DNA from 2 places in the Janthinobacterium sp. HH106 genome. Region 2 is predicted to be linked to the other one. Evidence: predicted binding sites of a transcription regulator. Region 2 holds the regulator's gene; the other holds the start of a gene.
The links. The regulator sigma-54, encoded in region 2, starts transcription at its own class of promoters, with help from an activator protein. The targets are predictions, from matches to a motif close to TGGCANGNAANCTGCTTT.

Region 1 (14,793 bases), on a different contig from region 2:
TTCCGGCGTGCCGTAGAACACCAGATTACCGGCCGTGCTCATCACGCCGCCCCACAGCGGCGCGTTGTTCTTGATTTCCCAGACGATCTTGCCCGTCTTCGGATCGATGGCGCGCATGGCGCCGATGTAGTCTTCAAACAAGGGCTTGATGGTAAAGCCGGCGCCGAGGAAGGCGCCGCCCTTCTTGTAGCTGATCGGCTCGTTCCAGATGTCCATGCCCCATTCGTTCGCGGGAACGTAGAACAGCTTGGTTTGCGGCGAGTACGCCATCGGCATCTGGTTTTTTGCCCCCAGGAAAGCCGGCGCGGCAAACACGGTCGTGCCCTTCTTGCCTTCTTCTCCCTTGGTCGGGTCGCCAGGGCGGCCGGCGGCGATATAGTTCGGCCGGCCCGTCTTCAGGTCGATGCTGCTGGCCCAGGTGATTTTCTTGACGAACGGAAAGGCATTCTGCAGCTTGCCGTTGGCCGCATCGATGACGTAGAAGAAACCGTTCCGGTCGGCCTTGCCGCCATAGCGTTTGCCATCCATGTCGAAGGTGACGAACTCGTTGGCGCCGTCGAAATCCCAGGCATCGTTTGGCGTGTTTTGATACGCCCACTTGATCTGCCCCGTTTTCACGTCCAGCGCCACGGTGGACGACGAGTACAGATTGTCGCCGGGACGCAAGTGGCTGTTCCACGGCGCCGGGTTGCCGGTGCCAAAGTAAGCGAGCTTGGTCTGCGGATCGTAGGTGCCGCCCATCCACGTCGAGGCGCCGCCCGTTTTCCACAGGTCGCCCGGCCAGGTCTTGTTCACGGTACCGGACACGCCGTTATCGATGGCCTTGCCGTCCTTGTCGTAGCGGTGGCCCATATGGCCCTCCACCGTCGGACGGCTCCACACGAGGTCGCCCGTCATCGGGTTGCGCGCCTCGACCCGGCCGACGATGCCGAATTCGCCGCCCGACACGCCCGTCAGCAGCAAACCTTCGGCGATCAGCGGCGCCGCCGTCATCGAGTAACCGGCCGCATAGTCGTCGACTTTCTCCTTCCAGACGATCTTGCCCGTATTCTGGTCCAGCGCCACCAGGTAGGCGTCCAGCGTGCCGAAGATCACCAGGTTGCCGTACAGGGCGGCGCCGCGGTTGACCACGTCGCAGCAGGGCATGATGCCGTCCGGCAAGCGATGCTCATATTTCCACAGCTTGGCGCCCGTTTTCAGGTCGACGGCAAAGATGCGCGAATACGATGCCGTGACGAACATCTTGCCGTTATGAATCAACGGCTGCGATTCCTGGCCCCGCTGTTTTTCGCCGCCAAACGAGAACGACCAGGCCGGCACCAGCTTGGCCACGGTGTTGTCATTGATCTGCGTCAACGGCGAATAGCGCTGGCCCTGCGTGCCCATGCCGAACGACAGCACGCTGGACGGATTCTTCGCCGTGCTGTCGAGCATGGCGGTGGTGACATTGCCCACGTCGGCCGCCTGGGCCAGCGATGCCAAGCCCAAACCGATGAGTATCCCCATGATGTTTTTCTGCACAATCATCTCCCTCTGTTTTATTAGTATGTGTGTGTATCAAGTCTTGCGGTGTTCATGCGGCTGGGCATGCAACAAGGCGCACTCTTCATCGGTGAACAGGCGCGAGCGCGTCAAAAAGCGCTTGCCCGTGCCGTTGTCGAGTGAAAACATGCCGCCATTGCCATCGACCACATCGATAATCAACTGGGTATGCTCCCAGTACTCGAATTGCTCGAGTCCCATGTAGAACGGTGCGCCATTCAAATTGCCGAGATAAATGTCGGTATCGCTGACATCGAACTCGCCCAGCGCGTAGCACATGGGCGCACTGCCGTCGCAGCAGCCGCCCGACTGGAAAAACATCAGCGGGCCGTGACGCTGGCGCAACTTGTCCATCATTTCCAGCGCCGCATCGGTGGCGACCACCCTGGCAATTGCTGCACTCATGGCATCCCTTTCTGCGCGCCGCGCCTGGACTACGGGCGCGGCGCCTGTTGCCGGTTTAGAAGAAGCCCAGCGCTTTCGGGCTATAGCTCACCAGCAAGTTCTTCGTTTGCTGGTAGTGGTCGAGCATCATCTTGTGGTTTTCGCGGCCGATACCCGATTGCTTGTAGCCGCCGAACGCGGCGTGGGCCGGATACAGGTGGTAGCAATTGGTCCACACGCGGCCCGCCTGGATGGCGCGGCCCATGCGGAAGGCGCGCGAACCGTCACGCGTCCACAAGCCGGCGCCCAAGCCGTACAAGGTATCGTTGGCAATCGCCAGCGCTTCAGCTTCATCCTTGAAGGTGGTCACGGACACGACCGGTCCAAAAATTTCTTCCTGGAAGATGCGCATCTTGTTGTGCCCCTTGAACACGGTCGGACGCACGTAATAGCCGCCTTCCAGGTCGCCCGCCTGCGTGTTGCGCTCGCCGCCAGCCAGCACTTCGGCGCCTTCCTGGCGGCCGATGTCGAGGTAGGACAGGATTTTTTCCAGCTGCTCCTGCGACGCTTGGGCGCCGATCATGGTGGAAGAATCGAGCGGATTGCCCTGCTTGATGGCGGCCACGCGCTTCAGGGCCCGTTCGATGAATTTCTCGTAGATCGATTCCTGGATCAGCACGCGCGATGGGCAGGTGCACACCTCGCCTTGATTCAGCGCGAACATCGCAAAGCCTTCCAGGCACTTGTCGAAATACTCGTCGTCCGCATCCATCACGTCTTCAAAGAAGATGTTCGGCGATTTGCCGCCCAGCTCCAGGGTGACGGGAATCAGGTTTTGCGCCGCGTAGCCCATGATCAGGCGGCCCGTGCCCGTTTCGCCCGTGAAGGCGATCTTGGCGATGCGCTTGCTCGAGGCCAGCGGCTTGCCCGCTTCCAGGCCGAAACCGTTGATGATGTTCAACACGCCCGGTGGCAGCAGGTCGCCGATCAGCTCGATCAACACCATGATGGAAGCGGGGGTCTGCTCGGCCGGTTTCAGGACGACGCAATTGCCGGCGGCCAGGGCTGGCGCCAGTTTCCACACGGCCATCAGAATCGGGAAATTCCACGGAATGATCTGGCCCACGACACCCAGCGGCTCGTGGTAGTGGTAGGCATAGGTTTCCGCATCGATTTGCGCGACGGAACCTTCCTGCGCGCGGATGCAACCGGCGAAGTAACGGAAATGGTCGATGGCCAGCGGAATGTCCGCGTTCATCGTTTCGCGGATCGGCTTGCCGTTATCGATCGTTTCCGCCGTCGCGATCAAGCTCAGGTTCTGTTCGATGCGGTCGGCGATGCGGTTCAGGATGTTGGCGCGCTCGGCGGGCGAAGTCTTGCCCCAGGCCTCCTTGGCGGCATGCGCGGCATCCAGCGCCAGCTCGACGTCTTCCGTCGTGGAACGGGCGATTTCGCAAAACGGCAAGCCCGTGATCGGCGTAATGTTAGGAAAGTATTCACCTTTTACTGGTGCAACGAATTTGCCGCCGATGTAATTGTCATAGCGTTGTTTGAAGGGATTGGCTACGCCCAGTTTGCTGATGTCTGCGAGATTCATGTCGTCCTCTATCGGGTTAATTAGAATGGAGTTACTTAATTAAAATCAAACGTCCTGGTACAGATGGGGTGAGTACACCGAGTCTTCCGCAAATGCCGTGCCAGCTCGCCATCCCCCTACCCAACTTAGCGGGTTTTACCTCTGTTGCAAGGGCCTGGTGGCGATATCGGCGGGTTCAATTGCTGCCGTAGCGCCCCATCGCCGCTGCACAATGGAACAGGTGTACCAGACTGGAACACCTGCCCTGTACCACTACCGAATCACCACGCCCCACGGCAATTCACCGACGGCAATATCGGCCAGCTTGCGCGCGCTGGCCGTGTCGATGACGGAAACGCTGTTCGAGCGGCCATTGGCCACGTACAGCTTGGCGCCGTCGGGCGTGATGGCCATGTTCCACGGACGCTTGCCGACTGGAATGGTGGCCGTCACCTGGTTGCTGGCCGTATCGATCACCATTACCGTGCCGTCGATACCGTTCGAGACATATACCTGCCTGCCGCCGGGATGGACGGCGATGCCATTCGCATTCTTGCCGGCGGGAATGGTTGCGACGGCCTTGCGCGCGGCCATGTCGATCACATAGACGGCATTGACCAGTTCGCACGCCACATAGGCGCGGCCCGAGTCCGGACTGAAACCGATGCCGCGCGGACGCAGTCCCACGGCGATGGAAGCCACCTGGCGGCGTTGCGCCACATCAATGACGTCGACTTGCTCGGCCTCTTCCGCACTGACCAGCAGCCAGCGCCCATCGGGGCTGAACACGGCATGTTCCGGGTTGCGTCCCTGCACCTTGATATCGGCAAGCAAGACGCCAGTGTGGCCATCGAGCAAGGCCACGCTATTGTTTTCCTCGACGGCCACGGCCACGTGACTGCCGTCCCGGGAGGCGCTGACGCCTTCGGGCGACTTACCCAGCGCTACGCTGCGCACGGGCACGCCGGTCACGTTATCGATCAGCAGCAAGGCGCTGCTGGCCGCATCCGTGACAAACAATTGCCGTCCGCTGGGGTCGGCGGCGATGCCGCGCGGCCGCTTGCCGGCCGCGATCTGGCGCACGACCTGGTCGGTCGCCGTGTCGATCACGCTCACGGTGCCCGATTTTTCATTGGGGACATAGGCAAATGGAGCGGCCTGGACGGCGGTGCTGGCGAGCGCGGGCAGCAGCCAGCACACCTGGAGAAAGCGCGAGAAGAAGTTGGGCATAATCACCTTTTCAATGGCAAAACACAGGAAAAGCGCACGCTAGCGGCGCATCTGATAATTGCTGCATGCAAACGCCGTGCCACTGACACGCGTATAATTTCCGCCCACCAATGGAGACATGGCAGGCATATTGCTTGATACAACTATGCAGACCTGCGCCGCGCACGCGACCAAGCAGGCTTTTATTCACATTGGAGAATCCGCATGCAGCATCGTTTCCGCCTGAACACCATCGCCAGCCTGTTTGTCGCCGGCAGCGCCACCCTGGCCCCCCACGTTTTCGCCGCCGAGTCCGCTGACTTGGCCGCCGGGCAACTCATGGATACGGTGGTCGTCAGCGGCAGCCGCATCGCCCACCCCAGCCAGGAAGTGCCGGCCTCGATCGACGTCGTCGACAGCGCCCGCATCCAGGAGGGTCAAATCCGCGTCAATGCCTCGGAAGCGCTGGCCGCCGTGCCGGGCCTGGTCGTGCAGAACCGCCAGAACTACGCGCAGGACTTGCAGATCTCGTCGCGCGGCTTCGGCGCACGCTCGGCCTTCGGCGTGCGCGGCGTCAAGCTGATCAGCGATGGCATTCCCGCCAGCATGCCCGACGGGCAAGGCCAGGCCGCCACCTTCAACCTCGATACGGCCGAGCGCATCGAAGTGCTGCGCGGACCGTTCTCGGCCATCTATGGCAACCACTCGGGCGGCGTGATCCAGCTGTTCTCCAGGGATGGGCAAAATCCCCCATCCGTCGAACTGAACGTAACGGGCGGCAGCTTCGGCACCAGCAAGGTGGACTTGACGGCACAAGGCCAGGCAGGCGGCATCGGCTACGTGCTCGACGGTTCGCGCTTCCGCACGGACGGTTTCCGCGACCACAGCGCCGCCACGCGCGAACAGGCGTTCGGCAAGATCACCATCAAGCCGACGGTAGACAGCAAGCTGACCATCGTCGCCAACAGCCTGCATCAGGGCAACACGCAAGATCCGCTGGGCGTCACCTGGGCCACGTTTGCCCGCGATCCGCGCGCCGGCGAAATCGATGCGACGGACACGCAAAACCCGAAGCGCACCCTGGCCGAACGCTACAACACGCGCAAGAGCATCGACCATCAGCAAATCGGCGCTACCTATGAACAATCGTTTGGCGAAGACCGCCTGCACGTGACGGCCTACGGCGGCAACCGCGACGTGATCCAGTACCAGGCTTTTACCAAGGGTTTCCAGGCGCCAGCCAGCCATTCGGGCGGCGTGGTCGACTTCCAGCGTGAGTTCTACGGCATCGACACCAACTGGCTGCACGTGAACCAGCTGGCAGGCGGCAAGCTGAGCACCACCATCGGCATCGACTATGGCCGCTCCAGCGATGACCGCACCGGTTATGAAAATTACATCGGCAACACGTTTGGCGTGAAGGGCAAGCTGCGCCGCGACGAGCAGGATGTCGTCTCCAGCCTCGATCCGTATATCCAGGCAGAATGGCAGAGCGGGCCATGGCTGCTCAGCGCAGGTGTGCGCTACAGCAAGATGAAAGTGTCGGTCAACGACCGCTTCCTCGGCAATGGCGACGACAGCGGCAGCCTGGAATTCAGCCACACGACGCCGGTGCTGGGCCTGCTGTATAAACTGACGCCCAACGTCAACGTGTACGCCAGCGCCGCGCGCGGTTTCGAAGCACCCACCCTGAACGAACTGTTTTACTCGGGCACGGGCGGCGGCTTCAATTACCAGCTGAAACCGGCCACCAGCACCAACCTGGAAGCGGGTATCAAGGCCAGGATCAATCACAACACGCATGTGAACGCGGCCGTGTTCCAGATCAAGACCAACGATGAACTGGTGGTCGACAGTTCCAGCGGCGGGCGCACCAGCTACCGCAATGCGGGCAAGACCTTGCGCCAGGGCATGGAAGTGTCGCTCGACTCCAGCTTGCCGTACGGTTTCACGACAAAAGTGGCGCTGACCAGCCTGCACGCCGTGTATGACCAGGCGTTCGGCAGCGTACGCGAAGGCAGCCGCTTGCCGGGCGTGCCCAGCGCAAACCTGTTTGCGGAACTGGCCTGGAAAGACACGCTGGACCGTTTCGGCGCGGCAGTGGAAAGCGTGGCCAGCAACCAGGTCTACGCGGAAGACAGCAACAGCGAAAAACCGGCGCCCGGCTACACGGTGTTCAATGCGCGCTTCAACGCCAAACAAAACGTAGGGAATTGGCGCTTCAAGGAGTTTGCCCGCCTGAACAATCTTTTCGACAAGACCTACGTGGGCTCCGTCATCGTCGGCGACAGCAACAAGCGCTACTATGAAGCGGCGCCAGGCCGTAACTGGTTGTTAGGTGTGAGCGCCCAATACTCCTTTTAAGAACACCTGAGAAAAAGTCCATGGCGGCGTTGCATTGCCTTGTCGTACTATTCGTACTGCCTGCGGCAATGCGCCTTGCCCTGAACATTTTTCAGGCGTTCTCATGAAAAAGCCCGCGCCTCTTCCGAAGCGCGGGCTTTTACCATTCAGCATAGTCTGCTACGGCCGCGCTTCCTTCACGCCATACTTCTCAAAGATGGTTTTCAATTCACCGCTGGCCGCCATCTCGTTCATGGCCGCCTGCAGTAACTTGGCCACGTCGAGCTGTTGCTTGCTGACGGCCAGGCCCACGGCCCAGCCGGCACGCGGCAAGCGGGCGAAAGCCACTTCGCTCAAGGGGAAAGCGGGATCGCTTTTCAGCACCGATTCGATTTCCGACCGGTTGGCCAACACGGCGTCGAGCTGGCCGGCCTGCAATTGCTGCAAGGCTTCGGCGGCCGTATCGAAGATACGCACGTCGTCGCGGTATCTGCCACTGTCCTCGCCCAGCATCAGCATGGCCGCAATCGAGACCTTTTCCACGCCGATACGCTTGCCTGCGAGGCTGGCGACGCCATCGAATTGCGGCACGGCTTGCGCGCTGCGCGCCAGGCGCACGGTTTCCACGTAGTACGGCGCGAAGATCTCGACCTTGTCGTTATCCGCCATCAATTTCTTGTCGACCGGCACGTGCAGCATTACGTCGGCGGGACCATAGCCGAGGTAATGTCCCTTCCACACCATATTGCGCAAGTCGTCGTTGAGGTTTTCGCCGGCGGGAAAGGGCAGCAAGCTCAGTTTCAGCCCCAGCTTTTTCGCCAGCGCTTCGGCGATGTCGATATCGATGCCCGCGCCTTTGTCGGAAAACGGCGCGAACTCGTTATACACAGCCACTTTCAGGCTGCCCGACTGCTGCACTTTCTGCCAATCGGCGCGCGCCGGCGCGGCTGCGCACATGGCCATGCAAGCGAGCGAGAGCATCGCGCGCGCGCCACGGAGTTGAAATGAACGCATGGAACTCCTTCGTTATCAGTTCGACCTAATTAGACTCGCGGCGGGTTTCCAGGTAGGTCTTGATGGCCCACATCGCTTCCTGGTTGAATACGCCCTCGAACGGCGGCATGTACACGGCGCCATTACGCACTTTACCGTGACGGATGGTCGCCAGGAAATAATTATCCGTTTCCTTGTAACACGCCTGTTTCTTTGTCTCATTCTTGATACCGAAGCAATCACGGTCCAGCTGGCGCAAGTCCGGCGCGATGCCGCCCGAAATGGCTTCGATGCCGTGGCAGCGCGCGCAATTCTGGTTATAGGCCGAGGTGCCCACCGTCAGGGCCAGCTTGTTGCCGCGATACGGGTTTTGCTCGAGCCACTTGTCGCCCACCTTGGGCAAGCCCGTGGTGTCGACGCCTTGCGGCGTGACATTGCCGTGCGCATAGGCATGCGGCAAGGTCAGCAGGGAGGTGAGGGCAACGGCGCCGGCGGCGGCCACGCCGAGCAGGGTACGGATGGAATAGGTCATGCTGGTCTCCTTGGTTTTTTTAGTGAATATCTCAAGAAGAGCAAATGCCATGCCATGCGTATATGCCCCACATCGGGCCACCCATGTATCAATTTGGAACAGCTGCAACAGCGATTGTGTCACCGCGCGCGTCAGGCGGCGGCCACCGTGCAGATGCTGCCCCGCGCCTGCTGCTCGAAAGTGATACGCACGGGCAAGAAGCGGGCAATCACTTCCGCATTCGTCAACGCATGCTGCGACACCTTGCTGCAACTGAAGCTACCGCCGCCGGCCAGCGCCATGGGCAGCAAGAGCTGGTCCGCCAGGTGCTCGCCCACGGCCGCGTCCGACTTGAGATAGTCGCGCACCTCGTTCAACAAGCGCTTGGCCACGGATTCGGCCAGCAAGGATTTTTCGCCGAACGACGTAAATACTTCCGTGACGTGCTCATGTTCCAATGTCAGCAACAGGACATTGCCCGGTCCCTGCTCCGCCGGCAAGCCGACGAGGCGCAGCTGCTTGCCGCTCCAGCCCATGCCGTCGGCGATACGCTCGAGCTCACGCTGCGCCACGTTCACATGCACGCCCGCCACCACGCTTTCCGCATACCCGGCCTTCCGCTCGCCGCGCTGCAGCAGTGAAATGGGCCGCAAGCGCTGGCACGGTTGCACGGTGGCCAGCACCTCACCACCACCTGCGGGATGAAAGCCGTAGCGTTGCAGCGTGATATCGACGTCGGCGCCCATCTGTTCCAGGATGCGGCCATACGCGCGCTGCAAAAAATGCACGGGCGGCGCCATGGCATTGTGCGTGCCGCCGCTGATGCGCACGGTAGACGGCCCATCCGCATGCAGCAGGGCCGGCAGCAGGGTTTGCAACACCAGGGTGCAGCTGCCGGCACTGCCGATGGCAAAGCGGTAATCGCCGCCGCCTATGGGGCCAGGCACGAATTCCAGGCTGGCTGCGCGCAGCGCCACCGGCGTCGTGCGCGCCCCGCAAATCGCGGTCGCTGCCTGCACGGCCAGCAAATGCTGGCGCAGCAAGCCGGGCTTTTCCCGCCCCGCGCGGATATTCGTCAGCCGGAACGGCTGCCCCGTGATCATCGACAGGCTCAGCGCCGAGCGCAAAATCTGTCCGCCGCCTTCACCTTGCGCTCCATCAATTTCTATCATCTGTACTTTCTCTTTATTAACCTTTGACGCAAACGACCTGCTTCAGGATATGCACGACGTCGACCAGTTCGCGCTGCGCCAGCATCACCGCATCGATATCCTTGTAGGCCATTGGAATTTCATCGATCACGTTTTCATCCTTGCGGCATTCCACGCCTTGCGTGGCGCGGATCTGGTCGGCCAGGTTGAAGCGCCGCTTCGCTTCCGTGCGGCTCATCGTGCGGCCCGCGCCGTGGCTGCAGCTATGGAAACTGTCCGCATTACCCTTGCCGCGCACGATAAAACTCTTGGCGCCCATGGAGCCGGGAATGATCCCCAATTCTCCGGCGCGGGCCGAGACGGCGCCCTTGCGCGTGACCAGCACGTCCTTGCCGAAGTGGTGCTCCTTCTGCACATAGTTATGGTGGCAGTTGACGGCTTCCACATGCGTCTGGAACGGCTTATGGATGACCGTGCGCACGGCCGCGATCAGGTTTTGCATCATCACTTCGCGGTTGTTGCGCGCGAAACGCTGGGCCCAGCCCACCGCTTCCACGTAATCGTCGTAATGCTGCGTGCCTTCGGCCAGATAGGCCAGGTCCTGGTCGGGCAGGTTGATGAAGTGGGTACGCATATCCTGCTTGGCCAGTTCGATGAAATGCGTGCCGATGGCATTGCCCACGCCGCGCGAACCGGAATGCAGCATGAACCATACAGAACCCTGTTCATCGAGACAGACTTCGACGAAGTGGTTACCGCTGCCCAAAGTTCCCAGGTGACGATAGTTATTCGTGTTCTGCAGCTTGGGCGTTTTCAGGCAGATGGCGTCGAATTCATCCTTCAGCTGCAGCCACGCGGCATCGACCACCGAGGGCGGCGTCTGCCAGGAACCCTCGTCGCGGCCGCGGTGACCGCGCGTCTTCGGCGACATCCCGTGCGGAATGGCGCGCTCGATGGCGCTGCGCAGCGGCCCCAGGTTATCGGGCAAATCATTTGCCGTCAGCGTGGTTTTCGCCGCCATCATGCCGCAACCGATATCGACGCCCACGGCTGCCGGAATCACGGCGCCCAGGGTGGGGATCACGCTGCCGATGGTCGATCCTTTACCCAGGTGGACGTCGGGCATGACGGCGATATGCTTGTAGATGAACGGCAGGGTCGCCGTGTTGCGCAATTGTTTTTTGGCCGCTTCTTCGACAGGCACGCCACGCGTCCACATTTTCACGGGACGGCTGCCTTCGGTATGCAGAACTTCGTATTCTTCGTTTTTCATCGCTATGCTCTTCTTCTATTGTATAGGGGGTGATGACAAGGATTGGTAAAACATTGCCGACGCATCGGCTCTGGATGTAGTTCCACCGGCATTCATCAGTACGACAACCCGACAAGGGGGACAGGATTTTCTGCCAGGCGCACTGCGTCTGGCAGGCCGGTTTGACGCGGCTGATCGATGTAATCCTGTCGGCATTCGGGGTACTGCGGCGCATGACAAACCTGGACAGGACGTCTCTCATGTAGTCTTGTCCGCATTCGTGCGCCTTACTTCAACAAGCTGGTGCCGCGACATCGATGGCGGCGATTTCTCCCACCCAGTGGGCCGGGTCTAGCTGACCGGCGGCAAAGGCGGCGATGATCTTGAAGACGTCGTCGGAAAAACCGCCGATATTCAGGATATCCTCGCGCTCCATCGCCTGTGTCGTAGCATGCGGCGAAATATCGATGCACACCAGCTTTGCCTGCGGATTGCGCTGCTTGAAAACCGTCCACTGTCCCATCGTCGCCGTGGCGCCGCTGCGCTTCGCGTCGATCCACGATTCGTTATCAGACACATAGATCACCAGGTCGGCCAGCTCCTTCCTGCCGTTCATGCGCAGCAGGGGTGCGCTGCAATTGGTGCCGCCACCGCCGATGGCCGCCAGCCTGGCCGCATTCGCCATTACGCTGTCATCGGCGCCAAGTGCGCACTGCACCACGTTGTGCTCGAACGGCAGCACCATGGCGTCCGGATTCTTGCGCAGCATGGCTGCCGCCACCAGAGCCGCCACGTCGATGCAGCGCACGTTCGAGGTGGCGCTGCCGCGAAAACCGCTGACGGGCGAGGCCATCGAGCCGGAAACGTCAGGACACACCACCACCTTGCCGGCGATCCGCGGCACGTTCACCAGCGATATTTCCAGCGCCTGCTCCAGCGCCGCGTGCACGATGCGCGGCACCTTGTCGCCAGCGGCCATGTACGCCGACATCAGCTGATAGGGAAAGACCCGCGCGCGGTCAATCGCCTCGGGATCGCGCAGCTTGGCGGCGATCAGTTCCGGCATGCCATCGATCGCGTACACGCCATGGCGGGCAAAGGTATTCAGATTCATGCGCACCATCTGCCAGCTGCCCTGGCGGGCGATCTGCGCCCAATCCTGCGCACTCAAGGGCAGCGCCGTCAGCATCTGGAACGGCACCTCCGGTATCGACTGCGAAGGATCGGCCTTGTATGCCTCGAACGCGGCCAGTGCCGGCGGCAAGGCATCGCGTTGGTATTCCTTGCCGATCAGCCAGGCAAAGAATGCCTCCCGCCACGCTGCCTGCGGTTTCGGGTGCACCATCTTCACCACGTCGGCCAGCGACGGCGCATTGCCCACGGCGGCGGCCAGCAAGGCCTGCTCGGATGCGTTGTTCAACCATGCCTGTACCAGCTTTTTCGGACGCGATCCCAGCGACTTGCGGCCCACGGCGCCCGAACGCATGATCTGCACGAAGTTGCGCAGCATCTTGCCGTTGTTAATCACGCGCTGGAAGGCCTGCGTAAATTCTGCCGCGCCCTGCCCCGCCAGCACGGCCACCAGCAAGGCCGGCATGTCTTTCATGTAGCCCCGTTCGCGGCAGTACACGGCCGTTTGTGCGATGAAGGCTGGTTCGACCGCCTTGCACAGTTCCAGTACCATCGCCAGCTGCGCTTCGGCGCTGGCATAGAACGTCGTGTTCAGGCAACCGGTGGCAGCATATTGCGCCAGTTGATGCCGTGGCGTCAGTGCATACGCTGGTGCGCCCTCCGCATTGCGCGCCAGCGCCGCTGGCAAGGTTGCGCTCTGTTGTGCGCTCTGGAATAAGTGGGCGTTGGCCATTTTTCGTTCCTCTCTGCTCTCTACGTTTATCTCGTTGGTATCTCCTCTATTGCAAACGCCGTGCCAGCTTTAATAATTTTTCCAAAAACAAATGTAAGTCATTGATTTTTCTGAATAATATTCTCATGCATGCTTTGCCTTGAAACTATCCCATCGATTACGATTTCGAATACAATTATCTTTTTAGATAAATTATTATCCAAGATATGCAAGCAAAACGCACCGTCGTCATCGGTTTTCTCGGCACGCAGCTCGACAATGGCCGAGGAGCGGCACGCTGGGAAAAGTGGCGCCCCAGCGTCGCCCTGACCCAGCATGAAGACAAGATCATCGACCGTTTCGAACTGCTGTACGCCGGCGAGCAGTTTGCCAGCCTGGTGCGCCAGGTGTCGCAGGATATCGCCAGCGTCTCGCCTGAAACCAGGCTGGTCGCCCATGAACTGCCCATCAGCGATGCCTGGGATTTTGAGGACGTGTACGGCGCGCTCTACGATTTCGCCAACAGCTACGCCTTCGATCCGGACAAGGAGGAGTACTGGATCCACATCACCACCGGCAGCCACGTGGCGCAAATTTGCATGTTCCTGATGACGGAAGCCCGCTATTTCCCGGGCCGCCTGGTGCAAACGTCGCCACCGAAGCGGCAGGCCGCCGGCAATCCGGGCAGCTACGCGCTGATCGACCTTGATCTGTCGCGCTACGACCAGATCGCCCAGCGTTTTACGCGCGAGCAGGCCGAAGGCGTGGCCTTCCTCAAGTCCGGCATCGCCACGCGCAATGCCAAGTTCAACAGCATGATCGAGGAAATCGAACGCGTCGCCATCAAGTCAAAAGCGCCCATGCTGCTGATGGGACCGACCGGCGCTGGCAAATCTTTCCTCGCGCGCCGCGTGTATGAGCTGAAAAAGTCACGCCACCAGATCGACGGCAAATTCATCGACCTCAATTGCGCCACCCTGCATGGCGATGGCGCAGCCTCAACCTTGTTCGGCCATATCAAGGGGGCATTCACGGGCGCCGGTGCGGACCGTCCAGGCTTGCTGCGCAGCGCGCACAAAGGCTTGCTGTTTCTCGATGAAATCGGCGAGCTGGGACTCGATGAACAGGCGATGCTGCTGAAGGCCATCGAAGAAAAACGCTTCTTTCCTGTTGGTGCGGATACGGAGGTGCAAAGCGACTTCCAGTTGATCGCCGGCACCAACCGCGACCTGGGCAAGGAGGTGGCGGCCGGCCGCTTCCGCGAAGACCTGTATGCGCGCATCAACCTGTGGACATACGAATTACCGGGTCTGGCGCAGCGAGCCGAGGATATTGAGCCGAACCTGGACTACCTGCTGGCACAGTACGGCGCGGAAACGGGCGAAAGAGTGCGCTTCAACAAGGAGGCGCGCGAGCGTTTCATGCGCTTTGCCAGCCTGCCCACCTCTGCATGGAAGGGGAATTTCCGCGACCTGTCCGCCGCCGTCACGCGCCTTGCCACGCTGTCGGAAGCGGGCCGCATCACGGATAGTGTGGTCGACGAAGAGATCAGGCGCCTGAACCGGATGTGGCAGCATCATGATGGGCGAACCGGTCGTCCGGAAGTGGACCTGGCAGAGCTGATGGGAGAGCAGGCGGCAGCGCAACTCGACCTGTTCGATGCGCTGCAACTGCAGGCAGTCATCCAGGTGTGCCGACAGTCCAACAGCCTGTCCGATGCGGGCCGCAAGCTGTATGCCGTTTCGCGCGAGGCAAAGGCGAAACCGAATGATGCGGACCGGCTCAAGAAATTCCTGGCCCGCTTTGACCTGGAATGGGACAGTATTAGATAACAGAGGCAGCGCACAGCGCTGCTTTTTTTCGTCCAGCATTCTCCCAACGGCGAAGTACCGGAGTCAAGCGCAGGTCGACGTAGGTCGATGTCGGTCGGCGCAGGCCGGTGTAGGTCGGCTTAGCGCAGCGTAAGCCGACAGCACCAGCGGCGTATCC
Region 2 (14,793 bases):
GGGCCGGTACATCGCTGGAGCGGGCCGGCAAGGACAGGGCAAAACCGATATCGAAGTCGAGGCGATCCGTATCAAGCAGGCGCGCGCCCACGCCGGAACGGTCGGCGCGCAATACTTTCCCGCGATAAATCAGATAGGGCAGGGCCAGGCTGCGCGTCGAGCGTTCGCTGGCGCCCGGATAGGCGGGCGTGACGGCTGTGCCGCCGAAGACGCCCGCTTCCCATAAAGGCAGCGGTTGTTCAACGGCGCGCGCCGGCGCCATGGCGGCGAGGAGGGTGGATGCTGCCAGCAAGGTGTGCGCGACGTTCATGGGGGAACTGCGCAAGGTTTGCCGGCCTGTAGCGATGCCAGCGTCTTGTCGCTGAGGGCGCTCGATGTACGGGCCTGCTTTGCCAGCGCGATAGCCTGGCGGAAATGAAATGCGGCCGCATCGTAGCGGCAGGCGGCGCTGGCGGCGCGTCCCGCTTCGTGGTGCAGCCGCGCCTGCCAAGCTGCATCGCCATGGCCCAGTTCGGCATTCTCGGCCGCGGCCGCGTAGCTGCGCATGGCTTGCGCCCAGTCGCCCTGGCCAGCGGCTTCACGTCCCCACTGCTCCTGCTGCGCCGCCGTGCGCAGTTCGACCTGCGTGGAGCAGGCGCCCAGCGCCATCAGGACGAACGGCAGGACGAGGCAAGAGCGGAAGGACGGGAGTGTGGACATGGCGCCACTGTAGCGCATGGGAAGGCGCGCACGTTTGCGCTGAACGCGTCAATCGGGGCTTTTTTGTAGCACTGATGACATATAATTTGCACACGACTTTGTTATCTTTGACACATCACCGAACAGGAGCACCATGTTTTCACGCAAATTCCATTCTTGTGCACAGCTGATGCTGGCCACCTTGCTGATGGGCTTTGTTGCCGCGTCCCCCGCACGCGCGCAGCAGGCGGCCGTCAAATTGCCGAATGTGGTGATCCTGGCCACGGGCGGCACCATCGCCGGCAGCGGCGCCGACAGCACCACCACCGTCGGCTACACCTCGGCCACCGTGGGCGTCGAGCGCCTGATCGCGGCCGTGCCGGAATTGAAGAAAGTGGCGAATGTGAAAGGCGAGCAAGTGTTCCAGATCGCCAGCGAAAGCATGGGCAACAGCCACTGGCTGGCCCTGGCCAAGCGCATCAACGTGCTGCTGGCCTCGAACGATGTCGATGGCGTGGTCGTCACGCACGGCACCGACACCATCGAGGAAACGGCGTATTTCCTGAACCTGACCGTGAAAAGCCACAAGCCGGTCGTGGTGGTGGGCGCCATGCGTCCGTCGACGGCCATCTCGGCTGACGGCCCCATCAATCTGTACAACGCCGTGTTGCTGGCCGGCAGCAAGGAAGCCGTGGGCAAGGGCGTGCTGGTGGCCTTGAACGACCAGATCAACGCGGCGCGTGAAGTGACCAAGACGAACACGTCCACCACCGACACTTTCAAGTCGCCGGAACTGGGCATGCTCGGCTACATCCAGGGCAGCAAGCCTTTCTTCTATCGCCAGTCGACGCGCAAGCACACCCTGGAATCGGAATTTGACATCAGCAAGCTCGACGCTTTGCCCCAAGTGGACATCGTCTACGGCTATGCCAACATGAACCGTGTCGGCATGGACGCCTTCATTGCCGCCGGCGCCAAGGGCATCATCCACGCGGGCGTGGGCGATGGCAGCGTGGCCGCGCAAATGAAGCCGGCCCTGGTGGAAGCGCGCCAGAAGGGCGTGCTGATCGTGCGTTCGAGCCGCGTCGGCCAGGGCATCGTGGCGCGCAATGGCGAAGCCAACGACGATGAACTCGACAGTGTCGTATCCGACACCCTGAACCCGCAAAAAGCCCGCATCCTGCTGATGCTGGCCTTGACCAAAACCAACAGCACGCAAGAAATCCAGCGTATTTTCTACACGTATTGATCATGACCGCGCCAGATTCAGCCTCATTGGCTGAATCTGGCTGATTTACGCTTGCCCGCTTTGCTGCCATACTTCGCTTCTGAATAATTTCCTGGCAGAAGCAGCAACACTGTTCCTTCTCCCCCTGTCCATGGCTATCCTGTCCGACATCATCCTGTATCCGATCAAATCGTGCGCCGGCATCCATTTGCGCGAGGCGGTCCTGACGCGCTCAGGGCTGATGAGCGAGCACGTGTTCGACCGCGAATGGATGGTGGTCGACCCGCAGGGCCGCTTTCTGACCCAGCGCGAGCATCCGCGCATGGCGCTGATCGTGCCATCCATCAAGGCCAGCACGCTGGAATTGCGCGCGCCGGGCATGCTGCGCCTGGAAATCGAGCTGGGCTTGCCGCATCCGCAACTGGCACCGATGCTGGAGGTGCAGGTGTGGGACGATACCGTGCGCGCCTACGATTGCGACGAGGTGACGGCGACGTGGTTTTCCCAGGCCATCGGCGTGCCGTGCCGCCTCGCGCGCTTTCACCCGGACGTGGTGCGCGCCACGAGCACCAAATGGACGGATGGCGTTGCCGCCTCGACCATGTTTGCCGACGGCTACCCGGTGCTGATCGCGGGTGCCGCCTCGCTGGCCGATGTCAACGACAAGCTGCGCGCCGCCGGCCGTGAACCGCTGCCGATGAACCGCTTCCGGCCCAACCTCGTCATCGGCGATATCGGCGCCTTCGAGGAAGACTACGCCGCGTTCCTGCAATTGGGCGCGACGACCTTGAAACCCGTCAAGCCGTGTTCGCGCTGCCCGATCCCGTCGGTGGACCAGGCCACGGGCGTGCCCGGCCCGGATCCGCTCGACGTCATGCATGGCTATCGCGCCAAGCCCGAACTCGACGGCGCCATCTGCTTCGGCATGAACGCCATCGTCACCGAAGGCGGCGATGAGCGTATCGTGGTGGGGCAGGACATCGGTTTCGAACTGGCATTTTAAGCATGGCGCCCGTACACAAGGGTTTAAGGTTTCTATGAATCAAGCAATACCGCCGGACCCGCGCATTGCCAGCCTCGAAGCCGAAAACCAGGCCTTGCGCGCGCGCATGGCTTTCCTGCTGGAACAGGTCGAGCGCAACCACGACATCATGTGCCGCCACCAGGCGTTCGACCTGGAAATCGTCAGCGCGTCCACGTTTCCCGAGTTGATCGGCACCATCTTCCGCACCTTGCCCGTGATTTCCGACCTCGACGGCGTCACCTTGAGCCTGCTCGACGAGGATGACGATATCGTGCTGGTGATGGAAAAGCTGGGCGTCGATTTCAGCGCCTTCCCGCAGTTGCTGTTCGTGCATGCCGTGGCGGAGCTGGGGTTTACGTCGCCGGTGCCGGCGGCCGAGGGCGAAGCGGCCTTGCCGCCATCGCCGTTGCTCGGTGCCTTCGACGCGGCCGTGCATGGCCCGCGTTTTCCGCAGATCGCATCTCTGCGCAGCGTGGCGCTGGTGCCCTTGTTGCGCAACAAGCGCCTGATCGGCAGCCTGAACCTGGCCAGCAGCGACGTGACGCGCTTTACGCCCGCGCTGGGCACGGATTTCATCAAGCACATGGCGTCCATCATCGCCATTTGCCTGGAAAACGTGATCAGCAATGAAATGCTCAAATACATCGGCTTGACCGATTCCCTGACGGGCGTCTACAACCGCCGCTATATCGACCGCCGCCTGCTGGAAGAAATCGCCCGCGCGCGGCGCCAGAATTATTGCATCTCATGCATGTATATCGATATCGACCATTTCAAGCTGTTCAATGACAAGCATGGCCACCAGGGCGGCGATGAAGTGCTGCGCGAAGTGGCTACGCGCATCCGCACGGAATTGCGCCGCTCCGATGCACTGGGCCGCTTCGGCGGCGAAGAATTCGTCGTGCTGCTGATCGACGCCGACCTCGACAGCGCCACGTTTGTTGCCGAACGCATCCGCGCCAGCATCGCCGGCACCATGTTCGACTTGCCGGGCAGCGCGCAAGCGTGGGTCAGCGTGTCGATCGGCGTGGCCAGCCTTGAAGCGGACGCGGCGCTGCTCCCGATCGAAACGGTGGCGCAGCAACTGGTGGCGCACGCCGACCATGCCTTGTACCAGGCCAAGGCCGATGGCCGCAACAAGGTCGTCAGCTGGCAGCCGCAGAGCAGCTGAGCAAGATCGGCTGATTATTTCAATAGCAAGGTTTCGGCCTTGGCCACGGCGTCGGCCGTGCCGCGCAGCACCACCACGTCGCCGCTGGCCAGCCGCGTTTCGGGGCTGACATCGAGGCTGCCGCGGCCGCGGCGGATGGCCGTCACAAACGCGCCGCAGCCGGCCACGTCGATCGCACTCAAGGGCAAGTCCACGCAGTGCGCGCCTTCGCTGACGGTGACCGTATGCAGGCGCTCCAGTTCGGCATCGTCGCCCGCGTCGCTGGAACCGTGGAAATAGCCGCGCAGCGAGGCATAGCGCTCCTCGCGCGCCGCCTGCACCCGGTGCACCACGCGGCGCAGGGGCACGCCCATCATGATGAGCGCGTGCGAAGCGAGCATCAGGCTGCCTTCCATCAATTCCGGCACGACTTCGGCCGCACCCGCGCTTTTCAGCTGGTCGAGGTCGGTATCGTCGTGGCTGCGCACGATGACGGGCAAGGTCGGCGCCATTTCTTTGAGTAAATGTAATAACTTCAGTGCCGAGGGGGTATTCGCATACGTGATCACCACGGCGCTGGCCCGGTAGATGCCGGCCGCCACCAGGCTTTCACGCCGGCCCGCGTCGCCATACGAGACGTGGGCGCCGGCCAGCTGCGCTTCCTGCACCCGTTCCGGGTCCAGGTCCAGCGCGTGGTATTCGATCTTTTCTTCCGCCAGCAGGGTGGCCAGGCTTTGCCCGCTGCGCCCGAAGCCGGCGATCAGCACGTGTTTCTGCGAAGCCATCGTGCGCGTGGCGATCTTCGTCAGCGCCAGCGATTGCATCATCCAGTCGTTGGCAGCCAGTTTCATGACGATGGCGTCCGACTTGGCGATGAGGAAGGGCGCCACCAGCATCGACAGCACCATCGAGGCCAGCACCACCTGTACGACGAACGGGTCCATCAGCTTGATGCCGCCAGCCAGATTCAGCAGCACGAAGCCGAACTCGCCCGCCTGCGCCAGCGCCAGGCCCGTGCGCAATGACACGCCTGTCGATGAGCCGAACAGCCGGGCCAGGCCCGCGATCAGGGTGAATTTCAGCAGCACGGGGCCGCACAGCAAGAGCAGGACGAGCCACCAGTTATCAAGCACCACGCGGATATTGAGCAGCATGCCGACGGTGATGAAGAACAGGCCCAGCAGCACGTCGCGGAACGGTTTGATATCCTCTTCCACCTGGTGCTTGAATTCCGTTTCGGAAATGAGCATGCCGGCCACAAACGCCCCCAGGGCCAGCGACAGCCCGGCGCGCTCCGTGATCCAGGCCGCGCCCAGGGTGATCAGGAGCAGATTGAGCATGAACAATTCCTGCGAGCGGCGCTTGGCGACGATGGTCAGCCAGCCGCGCACCATCTTCTGGCCGAGGAACAGCAGCAAGATCAGCACGACCAGGGCCTTGCCGCCGGCCCAGGCCAGGGTTTCGGCCAGGTTGTCCGAATCGCGCGTGAGGGCGGGAATCAGGATCAGCAGGGGCACGACGGCCAGGTCCTGAAACAGCAGGATGCCGATGATTTTGCGGCCGTGTTCGCTTTCGAGTTCCAGCCGCTCCGTGAGCATTTTCGAGACGATGGCCGTCGACGACATGGCCAGCGCGCCGCCCAGGGCGAACGCGGCTTGCCAGCTCAGGTGGATGTAGGCGGACAGGTAGCGCCCGACGAACCAGCCGAAGACGACGGTGGCGATGATGGTGGTGACCACCTGCGCCATGCCAAGGCCGAAAACGATGCGCCGCATGGCGAGGAACTTGGGCAAAGAAAACTCGAGCCCGATGGAAAACATCAGGAAGACGACGCCGAACTCGGCCAGGGTATGGCTGGCTTCGTTTTCCGCCGCCAGGCCCAGCGCATGGGGGCCGATAACGATGCCAACGGCCAGATAGCCGAGCATGGGCGGCAAATGCAACATTCTGAAAGCGACCACGCCCAGCACGGCGCTGCCGAGTAACATCAGGGTCAGTTCAAGCGAGGAAAACATGGGTTGCCCGGTACGGTCAATGGAAATCGTTGTTTGTTGTGACTGGCAAGTTTTTTGCTTTCCTAATTCGTTTATACTTTGGGCATGAGTGTAACCCATGAAAAAACAATGCTGAAAGCTTTTGATCGAATTGACATGCAAGCGACGACCGAGCGCGCCGTCGCGCTGGCCCGCACCACCTTGCAGATCGAGTCCGACGCCATCAATGCGCTGCACGCGCGCCTGGCAACGGACGACAGCGTGGGCCGCGCCGTGGCGCTGCTGCTGCAGTGCAAGGGGCGTGTCGTCGTCTCGGGCATCGGCAAGTCCGGCCATATCGCGCGCAAGATTGCCGCCACCCTCGCTTCCACCGGGACGCCGGCCCTGTTCGTGCATCCGGCCGAAGCGGCCCATGGCGACCTGGGCATGGTCACCTCGGACGATGCTTTTATTGCCATCTCGTACTCGGGCGAGTCGTCCGAACTGATGGCCATCATGCCCGTCGTCAAGCGCATGGGGGGCGTACTGATTTCCATGACGGGTAAACCGAATTCCAGCCTGGCCCAGCTGGCCGATGTGCACCTGGATATTTCTGTTGAAAAAGAGGCTTGTCCGCTGAATCTGGCGCCGACGGCCAGCACCACCGTCACCCTGGCTCTGGGCGATGCGATCGCCGTGGCCTTGCTCGACTTGCGCGGCTTCAAGGAAGAAGATTTCGCCCGCTCGCACCCGGGCGGCGCCCTGGGCCGTCGCCTGCTTACGCACGTGCATGACGTCATGCGCAGCGGCGAACGGGTGCCGAAAGTACCCGTGGACGCCTCGCTGCTGCAGGCGCTGGAAGAAATGACGAAGAAGGGCATGGGCATGACGGCCGTCGTCGATGCGGACAACCGCCCCGTGGGCGTGTTTACGGATGGCGACTTGCGCCGCATGTTCGAGCGCGTGCAGGACTTCACGCAAGTGGCGATCCGCGACGTCATGCATGCGCAGCCGCGCAGCATCGCGCCCGAACGCCTGGCTGTCGATGCCGTGGCCGTGATGGAACAGTTCCGCATCAACCAGATGCTGGTCGTCGATGCCGACGGCAAGCTGGTGGGCGCCCTGCATATCCATGATCTGACGCAAGCGAAGGTGATCTGATGGAGAGCGTAGCGGACAACCTGGCGCGCGCGGCCAAGGTCAAACTGATGATCTTTGACGTCGACGGCGTGCTTACCGACGGCAGCCTGCATTTCGGCCCCGATGGCGAAATGATGAAAACGTTTAATGTGTATGATGGCCTGGGCATCAAGCTGCTGCAGGAATCCGGTGTGCAGACGGCCATCATCAGCGCGCGCCGCTCGGCCATCACGGCACGCCGCGCGCAAGACCTGGGCATTACCCATGTGCACCAGGGCGGTCACGACAAGCTGACGCCGTTTCGCGAACTGCTGGCGCTGACGGGCTTGACGGAAGAGCAATGCGGCTACATCGGCGACGACGTCATCGATGCGCCCATCCTGCGTCGCGTGGGCTTTGCCGTCAGCGTGCCGGGCGGGCGTCCGGAAGCGCAGGGCCTGGCGCACCATGTGACGCAGGCCGGCGGCGGCCGCGGCGCGGTGCGCGAAATCTGCGAATTCCTGCTGCGCGCCCAGGACAACTATGCGCGCGTCATGGCGCCGTTCCTGGAGTGAGGTGCGCCTTGCCGCCAGTGACCTATGAAAGAGTGAAACCCTATGCGTAAGCCAGGAGGCGCCCATCGCTGGCGCATGATTTTTACCCTGCTGGGCGCGGTCGTCGTCGCGCTGGCCAGCTTTTGGCTGCTTGAAGTGATGAACAAGAATGGCCAGGACATCAAGGCCAGCAAGAATTTGGGTGAGCCCGACTATTTCATCACCAATTTCAGCCTGGTGCGCATGGACTTGACGGGTAAGCCCAGCTATATCGTGTCGGGCAACAAGCTCACGCATTATCCGGCCGACGATTCGTCCGATATCGACCAGCCCTTCGTGCGCAAGCTGACGCCGGGCATGCCGCCGTTGAACATGAATGCGGAACTGGCGCATATCGACCAGGACAATACCCGGCTGCAACTGCACCGCAAGGTCGTGATCGACCGCGTGGCCAGTCCGAAGGCGCAGAACCTGACGGTCAGGACGGAAGCGCTGACGGTGTTTCCGGACGAAGAAAGAATGGAAACGGACGTGCCTGTCGATATCCTGACGGGCGCCTCGCGCATCAATGGTATCGGCATGAAGGCCAATAACGCCACCGGCGTGGTGGAAGTGCAGAATGCCTTGCGCATGGTACTCCCGCCGAAACCGCGCCCGGCCGCGGCGGCAAAATGACAGAATGAAACAAGGAAACCATACTATGAAGAACATCTTGCTGTTGAGCGTATTTTCTCTGGCCCTCATGGGCGTGGCGCATGCCGAGAAGGCCGATTCCGAGAAGGAAGCCGTCATCACGGCGCGTAGCGGCCACGTCGATGACGTCAAGCAGATTCGTACCCTGACGGGCGACGTCGTGCTGGTCAAGGGCACGCTGACCATGAAGGCGGGCCGGGCCCTGATCACGGAAGACCCGCAAGGCTACCAGTTCATCACCTTCTGGGCCGATCCCGGCAAGCTGGCCACGTTCCGCCAGAAGCGCGATGGCGCCGGCGACCTGTGGGTCGAAGGCGAAGCGGAGCGCGTGGAATACGACAACAAGACGGAAGTGGTGAAACTGTTTTCCAAGGCCAAGCTGACGCGCCTGGAAGGCACGAAAGTGACCGACGTGGCCAATGGCGCCTTCATCTCGTATGACAGCCGCAAGGAAGTATTCAAGATGGAAAATTCCGACAGCGGCACCAGCACCTCCGACGGCGGCAGCGTGCGCATGGTGATCCAGCCGAAGACCAAGGCGCCCGCGGCGGAGAAAGCGCCTGCCACACCTGTGCCAGGAACGAAATAATGGACAATACCCGTTGCGGCAGCACCCTGATCGTTCGCGGACTGCAGAAAACCTATGGCAAGCGGCAAGTCGTGCATGATGTCTCGCTGCAAGTCGAATGCGGCGAAGTGGTGGGGCTGCTGGGCCCGAACGGCGCAGGCAAGACCACCTCGTTCTACATGATCGTCGGCCTGGTGCCGTCGGATGGCGGCAGCATCGACATCAGCGGCGTGGACATTTCCAGCCTGCCGATCCACCGCCGCGCACAGATGGGCCTGTCGTATCTGCCGCAGGAGGCGTCCGTGTTCCGCAAGCTGACGGTGGAAGACAATATCCGCGCCGTGCTGGAAATCCAGACCGTCGAAGGCCGTCCTTTGAAGAAGGCCGAGATCGAGGAACGCCTGGATAAACTGCTGGCCGACTTGCAGATTGAAAAGTTGCGCGAGAACCAGGCGCTGTCCCTGTCGGGCGGCGAGCGCCGCCGCGTGGAAATCGCCCGCGCCCTGGCCACCGATCCCCGTTTCGTGCTGCTCGACGAACCGTTCGCCGGCGTCGACCCGATCGCCGTGATCGAGATCCAGCGCATCGTGCGCTTCTTGAAGGAGCGCAATATCGGCGTGCTGATCACCGATCATAATGTGCGCGAGACGCTGGGTATTTGCGACCGTGCCTACATCATCAACCAGGGCTCGGTACTGGCGTCGGGACGCCCCGACGACATCATCGCGAACGAGTCGGTACGCCGGGTCTATCTGGGCGAACACTTCCGCATGTAAGCCAATGAAACAATCATTGCAGCTGCGCACTTCGCAGCACCTGGCACTGACGCCGCAGTTGCAGCAATCGATACGCCTGTTGCAATTGTCTACTCTGGAATTGCACCAGGAACTCGAGCAACTGCTGACGGACAATCCCTTGCTCGAGCGCCTCGACGATCCGCTCGACCGTTCGCTGCGCCTGCTGTCCGACGGGGCCTTGAGCTCCACGGCCGCGCCGGCCGAAGCGCCGCCCCAGCCGCCAGGCCAGGAGGCGCCCGCGGCGCCGGCCGAAGCGGAAACCTTTGACGGCGAGGCGGGCGAGGGCCCGGCCGCCGCGGATGGCGGCGACAGCGACTGGAGCGAGGCGAGCCGGGGCAAGGCGCCCGACGACGAAGATTCCCGCCCGCAACTGGAGGCCCATCACTGCACCCTGCGCGAACACCTGATGGAGCAGATGCGCGTGACGGTGCTCGAATTGCGCGACCGCGCGCTGGTCGAGCTGATCATCGACGCGCTCGACGACAATGGCTACCTGGAAGAGTCGCTCGACGACATCCTGGCGCGCCTGCCGGAAGAGCTGGAAATCGATGCCGACGAGATGCGCACGGCCTTGTCGCTGCTGCAAAGTTTCGATCCACCGGGCGTGGGCGCGCGCAATGCGTCCGAATGCCTGGCGCTGCAAATCAAGCGCTTGCCGCACATCGCCATGGTGACGCGGCGCATGGCCCTCGTCATCGTGGAAAAGCACCTGGCCTGGTTTGCCCAGCGCGATTTCAACAAGCTGAAAAAAGCCCTCGATTGCGACGATGAAGACTTGCGTGAAGCGCAGACGGTAATTCGCCAGTGCAACCCGCATCCGGGCGCCGTGTTCGCTGCGGACGTGTCCGATTACGTGGTGCCCGACGTCGTCGTCAAGCGCGCGCGCAATGGCTGGCAAGTGACCCTGAACAACGACGTCATGCCGCGCCTGCGCGTCAATGCCATGTACGCCAACTTGCTCAAGCAGGGCAAGGGCGAGGGTGCCATGGGTGCACAGTTGCAGGAAGCCAAGTGGCTGATCAAGAATATGCGCCAGCGCTTCGACACGATTCTGCGCGTGGCGCAGGCGATAGTAGAAAGACAAAAGAACTTTTTCTCGCATGGGGCTGTTGCCATGCGCCCCCTTGTGCTCCGTGAAATAGCTGATACACTGGGTTTACACGAGAGTACTATCTCGCGGGTAACAACTCAAAAGTACATGCTGACCCCGCACGGCATGTTCGAGTTGAAATATTTCTTTGGTAGCCACGTCGCCACCGAAGCGGGGGGCGAAGCGTCATCGACGGCGATACGGGCATTGATCGTGCAACTGACAGGAGCAGAAGACCCTAAAAATCCTTTATCCGACAGTAAGATTGCGGACATGCTGGGGGAACAAGGCATGGTGATTGCGCGACGTACTGTTGCCAAATACCGGGAAGCGTTAAAAATTCCGCCAGTGAGCCTGCGTAAGTGTTTGTAAGTTTTTTTCGGTTCCTCTGCGGGCCGGATACGATGGACCGCACGAACCCGATCATCTTTAGGAGTGTGTATGAATCTCACCATCAGCGGACATCATATCGAAGTGACACCAGCCATCCGTGAATACGTACAAACGAAGCTGGAGCGCGTGAAACGTCATTTCGATCAAGTTATCGATATCGCCGTGATTCTGACCGTCGACAACCTCAAAGAGAAAGAAAAACGCCAAAAGGCCGAAGTCAACCTGCGTCTGAGTGGCAAAACTGTCTATGTGGAAAGCCTGGCACACGACCTGTATGCCGCGATCGATACCCTGATCGACAAGCTCGATAGGCAAGTGATGAAATACAAAACCAAAGTGCAAGGGCACGGTAAAGAGGCGATCAAGCATCTGCCAGACAGTTCGGAAGAAGAATTCGCCCCCGCCTAAGCGGCCCGCGACTTTCAACCGGCTGTGATCAACTAAGGGCGCACATTGCGCCCTTTTTTGCGTCCAGCGAAACGCAATGTTCGCCGCGCAGGCGCTAGAATGTTTGCACTTTCACTTCTTTCCTGCCTGCCATGAGCGACCTCGTCCAGATTTCCATCCGCCACCGCACGGGCCACATCGTGCTCGACCGTCCGAAAGCCTTGAATTCCCTGTCGCTGGAGATGGTGCGCGCCCTGAGCGCGGCCTTGCTGGCATGGCGCGACGATCCGCAGGTGGACGCCGTGGTGATCCGCTCCAGCAGCGAAAAAGCCCTGTGCGCGGGTGGCGACATCCGTTTCTTTTACGATGCGGGCCTGGCCACGCCGCAGGGCGGCAGCGCCTTGCTGGAAGATTTCTTTACGGAAGAATATGCTTTAAATCATTTGATCCATTTTTATCCGAAACCGTATATCGCCGTCATGGATGGGGTGGTGATGGGCGGCGGCATGGGCGTGGCGCAAGCGGGGCCCGGCAACCGCCTGCGCATCGTCACGGGCCGCACGCGCATGGCCATGCCGGAAGTCAATATCGGCCTGTTCCCCGATGTGGGCGGCAGTTACTTTTTGTCCCGTCTGGCGGGTCAGCTGGGCCTGTACCTGGGCTTGACGGGTTTGACGATCAACGCGGCCGACGCCCTCTACACGGGCCTGGCCGATGTCTACCTGCCCGAGGCGCAGATGGGGGCGCTGCTGGCCCTGTTCGAGTCCACGCCGGGCGAAGGCTTGCCGGTCGCTATCAAGGCACTGGCGGCACCATTCCAGGCCGAGGCGGGCGCTTCCCTCCTGGCCACGGCGCGCGCGGCGCTGGACCGCCACTTCAGCGCGGGTTCAGTGGCCGCCATCATGGCCTCGCTGGCGCAGGATGACGGCGCATTCGCGGCGAAGGCGCTGGCGGCCATGCGCTTGCGCTCGCCCTTGATGATGTCGGTGACCCTGGAGTTGCTGCAGCGGGGCGCCCACCTGGGCGTGGCCGATTGCCTGCGCATGGAGCGCACGGTGGTGCGCCACAATTTCGAACATGGCGAAGTGCTCGAGGGCGTGCGCGCGCTGGTGGTCGACAAGGACAATGCGCCGCGCTGGCAGCCTGCCAGCCTGGACGGGGTCGACGCGGCCATGGTGGCGCGGTTCTTCGCCCCCGTCTGGCCGGCGCAAGCCCATCCGCTGCGCCACCTGGACTGATTAAGAACGCTCGCGGTGGCGCAGTACGACTCTTTCTTTGGGGCCGAAATACTGCGCCAGCCGTTCCGCCATGTACACGGAGCGGTGCTGGCCGCCCGTGCAGCCCAGCGCCACCGTCAAATAGCTGCGGTTGTCGGACTTGAACGACGGCAACCATTTCTCGATGAAGGCGCGGATGTCGGCCAGCAGCTCCAGCGCGCTCGGCTGTGCGTCGAGGAAAGCGATCACGGGCGCGTCGCGGCCGTCGAGCGGGCGCAGGGCCAGGTCGTAATAGGGATTGGGCAAGGCCCGCACGTCGAAGACGAAATCGGCATCGAGCGGCACGCCCAGCTTGAAGGCGAACGATTCGAAGAACAGGGTCAGCGGCGCGCGCTCTGAGGCGACGATATCCTTGATCCATGCGCGCAATTTGTTGGCGCTCAGTTCCGAGGTATCGATCACATGGCCCAGCTGTTCGATGGCCGACAGGCGTTCGCGTTCTTCCGAGATGCACTCGATCAGGGTGCGGCGGCTGGCCGGATTCTGGTTCGGGCGCAACTCGTGCGACAGCGGATGGCTGCGCCGCGTTTCCGAGAAGCGCGCCACCAGCGAATGCGTGGTGGCTGTCAGGAACATGACCTTGACGTCATGCCCCTGGTCGCGCAACAGCGCGACATTGTGCGGCAAGCTGACGAGCGATTCGGCGCTGCGCGCATCGACGGCGACGGCCAGTTGCGGCGTGCCTTCGTCGAGCAAGGTTTGCACCAGGCTCGGCAGCAAGGCCGGCGGCAGGTTGTCGACGCAATAGTAGCCGGTATCTTCCAGCACATTGAGCGCGACGGATTTACCGGAGCCGGATATTCCGGTGATAAGGACGATATGCATAGCCCGATCATACAATAAAGACCGGCACCGCGCTCCCGATGCAATTATCTTTACAAATTATTGCAATTTGGGCTGTGATATTTCTTTGCTGCACGCGCCAACAATGCTGTCGGATTACGCGGGGCCTTGCCCCACCTCGGCGGCCCCGCTAATCCGACCTACGTTGCTAATCGCCGCTCATGGCGAGGCGTTGCCGTTCCATGAACTCCTGCAAGGTATCGATGCCGCGCAGCTGCAGAATCGTGTTGCGCACGGCCGCTTCCAGCAGGACGGCGATGTTGCGGCCGGCGGCGACGGGGATGACGACCTTGCGCACGGGCAAGCCCAGTACGTCTTCCGTGGGAAACAGGAAGGGCAGGCGCTCGACTTCTTCTTCCAGCGCGTTGCGGCGCACCAGGTGCACGATCAGTTTCAGGCGCATCTTGCGGCGCACGGCCGTTTCGCCAAAGATGGCCTTGATGTCGAGCAAGCCCAGGCCGCGCACTTCCAGCAGGTTTTGCAACAGGGGCGGGCAGCGGCCTTCGATCATGTTCGGCGCGATGCGCGAGAATTCGACGGCGTCGTCGGCCACCAGGCCGTGGCTGCGCGAAATCAGCTCCAGCCCCAGCTCGCTCTTGCCCAGGCCCGAATCACCCGTGATCAGCACGCCCACGCCCAGCACGTCCATGAACACGCCATGCATGATGATGCGCTGCGCCAGTTTTTTCGACAGGTAGACGCGCAGAAAGTCGATCACTTGCGCGGCCGGCAGCGGGGTGGAGAACAGGGGGATGTTTTGCTCGTCGCAGATGGCGAGGATGTCGGGCGGCGTTTCCAGCCCTTGCGCGATGATCAGCGCGGGCGGACCGCCGGCGATCAGTTCGCCGATCACGTGGGTGCGCGTATTGACCTTCAGGCGCTGATAGTAATTGATTTCCTGGTGGCCAAAGACCTGGATGCGGCCCGGATGGATCAGGTTCAAGTGGCCCACCTGGTCGGCGGCCGACGAGACGTCGCCGGAGATCAGGCGCTCGCCGCCGGGGAAGCCGGCGAACCAG

Region 1: a site for sigma-54 is predicted at 8,617-8,634, ahead of pedF (cytochrome c-550 PedF). Genes of this name have one in related genera too.

The regions. Positions count from the first base shown of each region.
Region 1 is NZ_LRIC01000023.1:8-14,800, reverse strand. It holds gene JAB8_RS11140 (methanol/ethanol family PQQ-dependent dehydrogenase) at 1-1,506, opposite strand, end outside; gene JAB8_RS11135 (DUF779 domain-containing protein) at 1,558-1,947, opposite strand; gene adh (aldehyde dehydrogenase) at 2,003-3,523, opposite strand; gene JAB8_RS11125 (beta-propeller fold lactonase family protein) at 3,776-4,732, opposite strand; gene JAB8_RS11120 (TonB-dependent receptor) at 4,937-7,075, shown strand; gene JAB8_RS11115 (transporter substrate-binding domain-containing protein) at 7,235-8,068, opposite strand; gene pedF (cytochrome c-550 PedF) at 8,094-8,579, opposite strand; gene rtcA (RNA 3'-terminal phosphate cyclase) at 8,711-9,730, opposite strand; gene JAB8_RS11100 (RtcB family protein) at 9,747-10,982, opposite strand; gene JAB8_RS11095 (TROVE domain-containing protein) at 11,254-12,825, opposite strand; gene rtcR (RNA repair transcriptional activator RtcR) at 13,032-14,636, shown strand.
Region 2 is NZ_LRIC01000073.1:72,603-87,395, forward strand. It holds gene JAB8_RS27040 (MipA/OmpV family protein) at 1-310, opposite strand, end outside; gene JAB8_RS27045 (hypothetical protein) at 307-699, opposite strand; gene JAB8_RS27050 (type II asparaginase) at 833-1,927, shown strand; gene JAB8_RS27055 (MOSC N-terminal beta barrel domain-containing protein) at 2,058-2,909, shown strand; gene JAB8_RS27060 (DUF484 family protein) at 2,944-4,101, shown strand; gene JAB8_RS27065 (monovalent cation:proton antiporter family protein) at 4,116-6,095, opposite strand; gene JAB8_RS27070 (KpsF/GutQ family sugar-phosphate isomerase) at 6,204-7,214, shown strand; gene JAB8_RS27075 (HAD hydrolase family protein) at 7,214-7,747, shown strand; gene lptC (LPS export ABC transporter periplasmic protein LptC) at 7,790-8,401, shown strand; gene lptA (lipopolysaccharide transport periplasmic protein LptA) at 8,427-9,008, shown strand; gene lptB (LPS export ABC transporter ATP-binding protein) at 9,008-9,763, shown strand; gene JAB8_RS27095 (RNA polymerase factor sigma-54) at 9,768-11,246, shown strand; gene raiA (ribosome-associated translation inhibitor RaiA) at 11,316-11,675, shown strand; gene JAB8_RS27105 (enoyl-CoA hydratase/isomerase family protein) at 11,807-12,892, shown strand; gene rapZ (RNase adapter RapZ) at 12,893-13,756, opposite strand; gene hprK (HPr(Ser) kinase/phosphatase) at 13,923-14,793, opposite strand, start outside.